DNA from 3 places in the Mesorhizobium sp. B2-4-6 genome. Region 2 is predicted to be linked to each of the others. Evidence: predicted binding sites of a transcription regulator. Region 2 holds the regulator's gene; each other region holds the start of a gene.
The links. Region 2 encodes LexA, which represses DNA repair genes until DNA is damaged. Its sites were predicted from a motif close to TGTTCNNNNTGTGTTCNG; they were not measured.

Region 1 (3,927 bases), on a different contig from region 2:
CACCGCCGGCTCGTACCAGTCGCGCAGCGCCTGATCGGCCGCGCAATAGCCCCAGTTCACCAGATCGACGGTCTCTTCGCTGCCCAGGAAATGCAGCGATGTGCCGATATCGGCAGGCGCGATGGCGGCGGTCTGCATGAAATTCGGCTCGGGTCGCGTCCGGCTTGCTGGCGATCACCCAGAAGACGCCGCGCGCCGCCGCATAGTCGGGCCGCGTCGCGTCATTGGGCAGGCCGCGATCGTCGGCGTCCTTGGCCGCCTGGAAGCGTGCCACCAGATCCCGGCGCCACAGCGAGCGCACCTGGTTGTCGGTGTGACGATGCGGCTGGCCTGGGGGAGGTGAGCGCAGGCCGCTCTATAACTCCTTCTCCGCGAGCTCCCTGAAACCGTCCGGTACCGAGCGCGGGCCTTCCAGCGCCACCGTGCCATAGCCGACCGCCTCCTTGCCGAAGCGCTGGCGGATCTTGTCCACCGCTCGGTCGGCGCCGAAGCGCGCGAGACCTTTTCGGCTGCCAGGCCTGAGCTTCTCGTCCGCCAGGCCGAGCGGCAGTTCGAGCTGCAGCTCGACATGCTCATCCAGATGCGAGACGGAGATGGCGAGCAGCGAGATGTCGCGCTCGCCCGGATGGGCGGCGAGCACGCCGCGCACCAGCTCCTCGGCGATCTCGGCCAGCATCGCGGTCGCCTGGATCGGCTGCTCCAGCGTAATCGAGCGGCTCACCGCGCGCATGTCGGCGAAGCGCACGCGCACCGTGACCGTGCGCCCGGGCCGGTCCTTGGCGCGCAACCGGCTGGCGATGCGGTCGGCAAGATGCAGCAGCGTCGGCACGAAGACGCGCGCCACCGCCGGTTTCCTGCCCAGCGCCGATTGCGCGCCGGCCGAATGCGCGCGCCGATGCGTCTCGAGCTTGCGCGGGTCGCGGTTCCAGGCAAGCGCGGCAAGCTTCTGGCCGGCGGCATGGCCGATCAGCCGCTCCAGCGCCCCGCTATGCGTGCGCGCCAATTGCCCGATCGTCTCGACGCCGATTTCCGCGAGCCTGGCCTTGGTCGCGGGGCCGACGCCCCACATCAGCGTGACGGGCAAATCGTGCAGGAAGGCGAGCTCGGTGCCGGGCTCGACCACCACCAATCCGTCTGGCTTGGCGACCTGCGAGGCGATCTTGGCGAGATGCTTTGTCCGCGCCACGCCGATCGAGATCGGCAGGCCGAGCTCGGCCTTCACCCGCGCGCGGATTTTTCGCGCGATCTCTTGCGGAGGGCCAAACAGATGCGTGCAGCCGGCGACATCGGCAAAGGCCTCGTCGATCGAGATGCGTTCGACTACCGGCGTGAAATCGTCGAGCACCTTGATCGCCGCATCGCCGAGACGCTGGTACTCGGAAAAATGACCGCCGACGAAAATGAGCTGCGGGCAGAGCTCGCGCGCCTTGCGGCCGGGCATGCCGCCGCGCACGCCGAAGACCTTGGCCTCATAGGAAGCCGCCAGCACCACGCCGCCGCCGACGGCGATCGGCTTGCCGCGCAATGATGGATCGAGCAACTGCTCGACGGAGGCGTAGAAGGCATCGAGATCGGCATGCAGGATGGTGGCGGCAGCGGCGGCGTCCGTAGCGAGCATCCTGCGCTCCCGTCTGCAGCGCCCGCTTTGCCGCGGTGCAGTATTAGATTTCTCTGTTGGAAAAGGCAGATTTAGGGAACATAAAGAGAACAAAAGCAGTCTGGTGTCAAGGCCCTGTGAGCTTGCTTTCTGTGTCTTCATACAAACGAATGAGCCTGCCTCATTCATTCGAATGAGGCGGCGATTGCACCTGCGAAGGGACCAAGGTGACGTCGCCTCGATCCCACAGCCTTGGCTGGTGCAGCTTCATAGCCGCCCATCGGCTGAATCCGGCCTATGCTGGTTTGGCGTATTGCTCGGCGCTCAGCACCTCGATGCACTGGAAGGGCTGATTGCCTTCCACCCAGGCGTCGTGGCCCGGCGGGATGGTGTAGGAACTGCCGGCCTCGAAGGTCTTTTGCGTGCCGTCGGTCATGCGCACGGTGATCGAGCCGGATACGACGTAGCCGACATGCGAGACCTGGCAGCTGTCGGTCTTGACCACCGGCTTCACGCATTCGGACCATTTCCAGCCCGGCTGCATGTTCATCCGCGCCAGCGAATAACTTGGCAGCCGCACGATTTCGACGCGCGTCTTGGCGGGCGCGCGGACTTCGTCCGGATTGTTGTGCGATTTGGATTCGAGTTTCGTCACCTGCATTGCGGTTTCGGCCATGGCATCCTCCCTTGTGCAAGCGGAGCCCGACATTGCGATCGTCGGCGACCGCTGACTTACTCATACTCCATATTATGAGGTATCGCTAATATAATTGGAGGCGCTCTCGGCCTTCGAAAATTTTCAGCGTTTCCTATCGGAAGTTAATGCGGGACCCGATCGCTGGGTGCTTTCCTGTTCTCGCGCTGGCACGGCGGTGGTTGAGGGACCCATCCGTTCTCGCCCGACAGGGAGAATTCGATGCGAACCCTCGGCAACGATGAAGGCGATACCATCGCGACTTTTCGCAATCCCCCATCAGCAGGATGCCGAACCTGCCTCAGCGCTTACCGAGCGCGGCGCCGGTGCCACATAGTCGGGCGAGGGGGGAAACATTTGGGTGGAGATAATCAACAACCATCAGGAGGAAATCGATGCTTGATCAGGTCGTGAATGGCTATTCGCGCGTGCCGGTCATTGCCGCCCGTCGCGGCCCGCCGGGGCTCCGCCGATGCTGCGACAGCTATGTCTGTCCGGTCTGCACGCAGGTCGTCGAACTGACGGATTATTGCCAGGTGTTATGGCATCAGCGACCCGGCCATCAGCCGATGGACGTCGGGGACTGAATTACTTCGGTTTGGGCGAATACTTGGAGCGGCTCGACGCCATTGCAGAAGCGGAACCGCTCCAAGGGCGGCCCGCGTCTCCCAAGAATACGCGGGCCGGAAGCACGACAAGCAAGACCCTTTGGCCAACTGGTCGCGTTCGCCAGGGTCAGCCGCCGCTCGCGGGGGCGGGAGCTGGGCCCGGCGCCGGAGCAGCGGGTGCCGGCGACGGTGTCTTGGTCGGCGCCGGCGGCGTGTCGGCCTTTGGCGCTTCGATCTTGGGCGTGTCGATCTTGACGTTGACGTCGGTCGATCCGCCGCCACCGCCGCCGACATTGATGATGCCGGTGAAGAACAGCAGCCCGACGATCACGATGATGGCGAGAACGACTGCGACCGCGGTTCCGCCGCCGCCACCGCCGCCTGTGTTTACAACTGTAGGTCCGTCGGCCATGACTTCCTCTCCTTTCGCCGATCTCGATTGTCGGGCAACGACAGCATGAAGCGATTGTTCCAGCCTTCGGGCGACGGTCCGGGGCCATGCTCAGACTGAAGTCTCATCCATCGAACGCAGAGGCCCGACCCCCCGATTTCCACGCAACAACAGCGGCACCAATTCATTGGCTAGCAAGCCGCCGGACAAAGTCCCTTCATCGGCGGTCGACGATGGGTGCCCGCCATTCCTGCGATATGGCGGGCATTCCTTCCGCTCTGGAAACTCTCTTGGAGTTGCTGGCCGTGCAACCCGGCAACGTGATCGCGAACCTGTTTGCCGCGCTGCTTTTGGCGGGATTGATCGGCGGCGTCTTCCTCCTCTTCGGCAGGCCGCTTTGGCCACAGCGCCATGCCCAGATGGTGGTCCTTCTTCCGATCGACACGATGGCCACCGGATCGGTGCGCAAGGCCTGTGTCGAGCCATGCCTGCCTGCTCGTTTCGATCTCAAGCTCGCGCCCGTCAGGCCATCCGACGAACGCAGGCGACGGAACCAGTCCGCGCCTCATACCGTTGATTGAGCGAAGGGATGGCGCAGGCGGAGGCCGCCATGCATAATTTCGAACTCATCGATCTT
Region 2 (3,927 bases):
GCATCTACCACATCATCTCGATCTCCGGGCTGCATATGGCGCTGGTCGCCGGCACGATCATGGTCCTTTTGCGCGGCGCCTTCGCGCTGTTTCCGGATTTCTCGTCGCGCCGGCCGGTGAAGAAATATGCCGCTGCAATCGCGCTGTTCTCGATCGCCGCCTACCTCGTGATCTCCGGCATCGTGGTGGCGGCCGAGCGGAGCTTCATCATGCTGGCCGTGATGCTCGCCGCCGTGCTCTTCGACCGCGCGGCGCTCACCATGCGCAACCTGGCGATCTCGGCCATCGCCGTCATCCTTGTCTCGCCGCACGAAGTGGTCGGCCCGAGCTTCCAGATGTCCTTCGCCGCCACCGCCGCGCTGGTCGGCGCCTATGCCGGTTTTGCCGACTATCGCGCCGGCAAAACGACCGCGCCGCCGGCAAAGCGTTCGTTTCTCGGCTTCGTGTCGCGAAAAGTGGCGGTTGGAGTGGGCGGCGCCGCTATAACGTCGCTCATCGCGGGCAGCGCGACATTGTTGTTTGCGATCTGGCACTTCCAGCGGGTGTCGCCGCTCAGCCTGCTGGCCAATCTGGCGGTCATGCCGATCGTCTCACTGATCGTCATGCCGTTCGCCGTGTTGAGCGCGCTGGCCATGCCCTTCGGCTTCGACGGTCCATTCCTTTATGTGATGGGCCAGGGCCTGACGGCGATGATCGCCATCTCGGCGTGGATCTCCGAGCGCTCACCGGTCGATGCCGTCGGGCTGATCTCGATCCAGTCGGTGCTGCTGGCCACGGTCGCGCTGGTCATCGCGACGATGGCCACCACCTGGCTGAGGCTTGCCGCCGTACCCTTCGCGCTCGCCGCGCTGCTGGCCATTCCTCATGCCCGCGCCCCGGATGTGCTTGTCTCGGAGGATGCGCATCTGGTGGCGATGCCGATCGGCGGCGGTGAGCTTGCCATCAACCGCACGCGCTCCAACGAGTTCACCACCGACAACTGGAAACGGGCGCTGAAAGCCGAGGAAATCGTACCGCCGGAGACGTTCGCTAAAGACGCCATGGACATCGCCGATCCCGTCGACCTGCCGCCCGGCTCGCCGTTCTACTGCACCGGCGACCTCTGCATCGGCCGGCATCCTTCCGGCGCCATCGTCGCGCTCGCCGAGAATCGCGCCAGCGCCCGGCCTGCTTGCGGTTTCGCCGACCTCATCGTCATCGACGACGCCACAGCCTACAACCCATGCCGCGATGCGCGCGTGCTTGTCGTCACCAAGCGGCAACTGGCACGCGACGGCAGCGCCGCCATCTTCTTCGATTCGCGATCGGCAACGGCGCGGCCGACCGTTCGCTACGCGGTCGAAGAACCATACCGACCCTGGCACGAGCAGCGGAAATACGCGCGTGAGGCGAGGGGGCTGCCGCCCTATCAACGACCGGAAAAGCCGGCGGTCGCGCCGCAGTTGACAGAGTAGATGGCACGCAATCCCGGCGGAGACCGCCGTGCGGTTCTGCTCAGTAACGGCGGATGAGTCCGACGAGCTTACCCTGAACCTTGACCCGGTCCGGTCCGAAGATACGGGTCTCATAGGCCGGGTTGGCGGCCTCGAGCGCGATCGAGGCACCCTTGCGACGAAACCGCTTCAGGGTCGCTTCCTCGTCGTCGACCAGCGCCACCACGATCTCGCCCGGACTTGCCGTATTGGCATTGCGGATAATGACGGTATCGCCGTCGAAGATACCGGCCTCGATCATCGAGTCGCCCTTGACCTCCAGCGCATAATGCTCGCCGCCCATGATCATGTCCGGCGGCACCGAGATCGAATGCGTCTGGTGTTGGATGGCGTCTATCGGCACGCCGGCGGCGATGCGGCCCATCACCGGAATGGATACGGCCGAAACAGCGTCGTCGTCATTGCTGGGTGTCGGCGTGCGCGAGGGCGTGGCCGGCTTGACCTGGCGGCCGAGATTGCCCTGGCCGCCCTGGATGACGCTCGGCGAAAACTTTCTCGCTGCATTCAGGCCGGGCGCGATCGAGTCGGGCAGCCGCAGCACTTCAAGCGCGCGCGCACGGTTCGGCAGCCGGCGAATGAAGCCGCGTTCTTCCAGCGCCGTGATCAGCCGATGGATGCCCGATTTGGAGGCGAGGTCGAGCGCTTCCTTCATCTCGTCGAAAGACGGCGGAATCCCGCTCTCCTTGAGGCGTTCATGGATGAACATCAGCAGTTCATGTTGTTTGCGCGTCAGCATGGCGGCCCCCTTGGGTTCTGAAACCAGAATCAGAAAAACAAACCCAGAACAAACACTATCTGTTCCAGTTGTGTTCCGCAACCGTTTAAAGTTTAGTGAATTTGTTGAGACTTCGGAAACAATGTTGCATCCAAGCGATACTCGGCCGAGCCAGGTCGGCGGTGTCATTGATTCCGCTCGATTTTGCAGCCCTCCTCAAGCTGCAGCGCGGTCCACCACCGTCACAAAGGCGGGGGCGGGATCGCTTCGGCTCTTGCGCGAACGTGCTTCACCGTGAACGAAACGGACCCAAAATGCCAACCTCGGCAATGATTCCGATCCATGGTCTTCGCCGTCTATGGACCAGCTAACATGGCGCAGAAGGTTCTTGCCGTGGCACGGACGGTGGTGAGACAACCACCCTTGGCCAACCATGAGGGGCGCCATGCCGAAATGGAGGCGGCAGCATGATGGGGGGAATTCCTGATCTCGCCGAGATCGAGGCGATGGATGCCGCGGATCCGCTGCGCGCGCTGCGCGATCGCTTCGTCCTGCCGGAGGGGGTGATCTATCTCGATGGGAATTCGTTGGGAGCGGCCTCGCACGCCGCATTCGACGAGTTGCGCAAGGCAGCCGCCGAGGAGTGGGCGCATGACCTCATTCGTGCCTGGAACAAGGATGGATGGTTCGACATGCCGGTCGAGCTGGGCGACCGGCTCGGGCGCCTGATCGGCGCGGCGCCGGGCCAGACCGTGGTCTGCGACACCACGTCGATCAACATCTACAAAGTGCTGCACGCGGCGATGGCGATGCGGCCGGGCCGAACCGTGATCGTTGCCGAGGGCGACAGTTTTCCGACCGATATCTATATGGCCGAAGGGGTGGCCTCGGCCGGAAAGAACGCTGTCCTGCGCCTGGCTGGCGTGGACGCGCCGACCATCGAGGAACTGATCGACGAACGCGTGGCGGTGGTGTTGGTCAACCACGTCAATTACAAGTCCGGCGAGTTGCGCGACATGGCGGCGCTTACGCGCATGGCGCATGACGCCGGTGCGCTGATCGTATGGGATCTCTGCCACAGCGCGGGCGCCATGCCGGTTGAGCTTGACAGGGCAAGCGCCGATTTCGCCGTCGGCTGCACCTATAAATATCTCAATGGCGGGCCGGGTTCTCCTGCCTTCATCTATGCGGCCGAGCGGCATCTTGCCGATGTGCGGCAGCCGCTCAGCGGGTGGTGGAGCCATGCACGGCCGTTCGCCTTCGAGCAAGCCTATGCGCCAGGCACCGGCATCCGCCGATTTCTGTGCGGCACGCAGCCGGTCCTGTCGATGCGGACGCTGAAAGGCGCGCTCGACATCTGGAACGGCGTTGACCTGGCGACGGTGCGGAGGAAGAGCATTGCGCTGGCCGATCTATTCATCGAACTCGTCGAGGTACGGTGCGGCGGTTGCGATCTTACGCTGGAAAGCACCCGCGACGGCGCCAAACGCGGCAGCCAGATTTCCTTCATTCACCAGCATGGCTACCAGATCATGCGGGCCCTGATCGAACGCGGCGTGATCGGTGATTTTCGGGCGCCGTCGACCATGCGCTTCGGTTTTACCCCGCTCTATGTCGGCTACAGGGATGTCTGGAATGCCGTCGAAGTGCTCGAAGACATCTTGCGGACCGGCGTCTGGCGAGAAGCCCGCTTCGCGGTCAAGACAACCGTTACCTGAC
Region 3 (3,927 bases), on a different contig from region 2:
TTTTCAAGGCGCTGTCCCGGCGCGACAGCGAGGCGCTGCCGCCCCTGCCGAAACGCCTCGACTTTCACGCCGTCCGCAACTGGCTCGAGACGACGCGCAACGACCTCGAACCTGCCGCCCGCTCGATCCAGCCGGCGATCGGCGAGGCGCTCAAGACGCTCAAGCGCGCCGACGCAGCTTTCATGCGCATGTCCGGCTCGGGCGCTACGTGTTTCGGCCTGTTCGAGACCGGCAATGTCGCCAAGCGCGCGGCGATCGAGATCCGCGCGCGCCATCCCGAGTGGTTCGTCGCCGCGACGCGCAGCATGGAGGCGACCGATGGCGAAGCTTGACGAGAGCCGGCCCTTCATTCCGGTGCGCATCGCGGTGCTGACGGTTTCCGATACGCGCAGCCTTGCCGACGACAAGTCCGGCCAGACGCTGGCCGACCGCATCACGGAGGCCGGCCATACGCTTGCCGCGCGGGACATCGTGACCGACGACCGCGAGAAGATCCGCGACAAGGTTCTCGGCTGGTCGAAGGACGGAAACATCGATGTCGTCATCACCACCGGCGGCACCGGCTTCACCGGTCGCGACGTGACGCCGGAGGCGCTGGAGCCGATCTTCGAAAAACGCATGGACGGCTTTTCGGAAGTCTTCCACCGCATCTCCTACGACAAGATCGGCACCTCGACGATCCAGAGCCGGGCGACCGGCGGCGTCGTCAACGCCACCTTCGTGTTCGTGCTGCCGGGCTCGCCCGGCGCCTGCAAGGATGCCTGGGACGGCATCATCAAGGCGCAGCTCGACTACCGGCACATGCCCTGCAACTTCGTCGAGATCATGCCGCGGCTGGACGAGCATCTCAGGCGCCGCGGCAAGACTGGTGCATAACTAAAGGCAAAACATCCGGACCGGCGTCCGGTTCGCAGGCGGAATGGCGCTCTCGCCTACGAGCAGCCATTTCGAAGTCGCGACCGGCAAAGTATCTTGTGCCGCGAACAAGGGACCATCTGCCATGACCGTTCACAGCGGCGGATGCCATTGCGGCAACATCCGCCTGAGCTTCGCCACCGCGCTCGATCCGGCCGGACTGGAAATTCGCGTCTGCCAGTGCTCGTTCTGCACCCGGCACGGCTCGCGCGCGACCGCCGATCCGAACGGTCGCCTGAGCATCTCGGTCGAAGACAAAGCACGGCTGCAGGTCTACCGGTTCGGCCTGCGCACCGCCGACTATCTCGTCTGCCGCGAATGCGGTGTCTATGTCGCGGCAATCGCCGGAGAAGGTGACGACGCCACGGCGGTCGTCATCATCAACGCGCTTGACGATCGCGAGCTGTTCTCCCGCGAGCCGGTCGCCGTCCGGTTCGATGCCGAAACGCGCGAGCAGCGTGTCGCCAGGCGCCGCAGGGCCTGGATGCCCGTCGAAATCAGAGGGACCTGACTGGGCAGGGACTGCGCTTCTTCCTTCTCCCACAAGGGCAGAAGGGGGAGCCTGCATCACTTCGGCGGAGCCACCCAGATTTCGGCGTTCAGCCTTCTGGCGGCAAGGCCGCGCGCCAGGGCCTCGGCCCCTCGCGCGCTCTTTGCCAGGGCCGAGGCCTGACGCTTGCTGATGACAAGACCCTCGGCCAGCGCGCGGTTGCCCGAAAAGACGCGGGCTAGGAAAGGCGCGCGGTCGGCCCGGGCGCGTGAAAACCGCGCCGGCATGGTTTGCTTCGCCGCGTGCGCCACCACCTCGTCGATCCATCCCTCGGCAAGCCGCGCGCCGGGTTCCAGAAAAAGCAGCCAATCGCCCTTGGCCTGGCCGATGCCGGCGCCGATGCCGCCGGTCACATAATGGCAGCCGGCATGTTCGGCCACCCGATGCGTCTGGTCGATCGAGCCCTGGTCGCAGACGATCACGTCGCGCACCACGCCCTCGACCGCGCCGCCGACCAGCGACGCCAGCGTACGGGCAAGACCCTCTTCGTCGTTGCGGGTTTCGATGAGAACGCTGAGCATCCTTAGCCGAATAGCGGAAAGCCGCGACTTGCGCCAGTTGCGGCTTTCCGCCGAAAAAGTTCTTGCTTTGTTCTGTCCGGTAAAATAGGAATAGTTTCATGAACAGAGCGATTCGACAGCCTGCCGACAGTCCTTGGGAGAGGGCGAAAATGGAACAGATCGTGCGCGCCGACATTGCTGCTTTCGGAGCAGGAAGGGCCGAGATGGCGAACGCGATGATCGAACAGAGCGGCATGCGCGTGCGGCCCGACCGCAATCGCGGCCGCTCGGCCGGCATCAACCCGTCCGGCCGGTTCGAGCCGGTCAGCCGTCATGTGTTCGACGACGGCTGGAACTCGCTGGAGGAACTGCCGCCGTTCAAGACGGAAGTACAGGTCGAGAAGCCGCGCACGATCATCACCCGCAACGAGTCGCCGGACATTTCCTTCGACCGTTCGATCAATCCCTATCGCGGCTGCGAGCATGGCTGCGTCTACTGCTTCGCCAGGCCGACGCATGCCTTCATGGGCCTGTCGCCGGGGCTCGATTTCGAATCGAAGCTTTTCGCCAAGCCGGATGCCGCGCGCATGCTGGACAGGGAATTGTCGAAACCGGGCTACCAGCCGCGCACGATCGCCATCGGCACCAACACCGATCCCTACCAGCCGATCGAGAAGCAATACCGCATCATGCGCGAGATCCTGGAAGTGCTGGAGGCGCGCGGCCATCCGGTCGGCATCGTCACCAAGTCGGCGCTGGTGACGCGCGACATCGACATCCTGTCGCGCATGGCCGAGCGCGGCCTCGCAAAGGTGGCGCTGTCGGTGACGACGATGGACCGCATGCTGGCGAGAACCATGGAGCCCCGCGCGTCGACGCCGACGAAACGGCTGGAGGCGATCAGGCAGCTTTCGGATGCCGGCATTCCGGCATCGGTGATGGTGGCGCCGATCATCCCCGGCCTCACCGATCCGGAGATGGAGCGTATCCTCGATTCGGCCCGAGCCGCAGGCGCGCGGGAGGCAGGCTACGTCATCCTGCGCCTGCCGCTCGAAGTGGCGCCGATCTTCAAGGATTGGCTGCTGCGCCACTATCCTGACCGCTACCGGCATGTGATGTCGCTTATCCGCTCGATGCGCGACGGCAAGGACTACGATTCCGAATGGGGCAAGCGCATGAAGGGCGCCGGTCCCTATGCCTGGCAGATCGGCAGGCGCTTTGAGATCGCCGCCAAGCGGCTCGGCCTCAATGTCGAGCGGCGGCAGCTCCGCACCGACCAATTCGTCGCAGGCTCCGGCGCCAGCGAGCAGTTGATGCTGCTTTGACACCTGCGCCGGCCGTGACGGTCGGCGCTAAGCAATTCCAGGCAAAGCGATTTCCCGTCCGGAATTGTCGTCCTTTCAAGAATCCCGTCCGGCCACTGTCCCCCGGCCGCGAGACGGTGCCTTCCCGGTCCGACGCCCCATCCGACCCGGAAGGACTTGCGGAGAATCGGAGCCGATGCGAACCTCGCCGCACCATGGCTCGCGCGCGTTCCGATTCTCCGCTTCTCTTTGAAATGGTCGAGAAGCCCGACTTCTCGATCGAGACGAAGGCGATGGCCGACGGGCTTTGGCCTGTCGCCGGCATGGACGAGGCAGGCCGCGGTCCTCTCGCCGGACCGGTGGTGGCCGCCGCGGTGGTGCTCAACCCCGCGAATATCCCGGAAGGCCTCGACGATTCCAAGCGCCTCACCCATTTGCAGCGCGAGGCGCTGTTCCTCAAGATTCTGGGCTCGGCGCTCAGCGTCTCGATGGCCTCGATCAGCGCCGAAGGTATCGACAGCAGCAACATCCTGAAAGCCAGCCTCGAAGCGATGCGCCGCGCCGCCGCCGGCCTGTCGTTGCAGCCGAAGCTCGCTTTGGCCGATGGCCGCGACATTCCGCCAGGTCTCGCCTGCGAGGGCCGGGCGCTCATCAAGGG

Region 1: a site for LexA is predicted at 1,693-1,710, ahead of dinB (DNA polymerase IV). Genes of this name have one in related genera too.
Region 3: a site for LexA is predicted at 2,044-2,061, ahead of FJ957_RS23965 (PA0069 family radical SAM protein). Genes of this name have one in related genera too.

The regions. Positions count from the first base shown of each region.
Region 1 is NZ_VFVI01000003.1:475,294-479,220, forward strand. It holds gene FJ957_RS12430 (hypothetical protein) at 1-138, opposite strand, end outside; gene dinB (DNA polymerase IV) at 356-1,618, opposite strand; gene FJ957_RS12440 (cupin domain-containing protein) at 1,893-2,273, opposite strand; gene FJ957_RS12445 (hypothetical protein) at 2,687-2,878, shown strand; gene FJ957_RS12450 (hypothetical protein) at 3,027-3,311, opposite strand; gene FJ957_RS12455 (hypothetical protein) at 3,524-3,871, shown strand; gene FJ957_RS12460 (hypothetical protein) at 3,901-3,927, shown strand, end outside.
Region 2 is NZ_VFVI01000002.1:268,188-272,114, reverse strand. It holds gene FJ957_RS07175 (ComEC/Rec2 family competence protein) at 1-1,454, shown strand, start outside; gene lexA (transcriptional repressor LexA) at 1,495-2,229, opposite strand; gene kynU (kynureninase) at 2,679-3,926, shown strand.
Region 3 is NZ_VFVI01000011.1:64,308-68,234, reverse strand. It holds gene FJ957_RS23985 (4-(cytidine 5'-diphospho)-2-C-methyl-D-erythritol kinase) at 1-332, shown strand, start outside; gene moaB (molybdenum cofactor biosynthesis protein B) at 319-876, shown strand; gene FJ957_RS23975 (aldehyde-activating protein) at 1,001-1,426, shown strand; gene FJ957_RS23970 (glycosyltransferase) at 1,483-1,986, opposite strand; gene FJ957_RS23965 (PA0069 family radical SAM protein) at 2,136-3,290, shown strand; gene FJ957_RS23960 (ribonuclease HII) at 3,485-3,927, shown strand, end outside.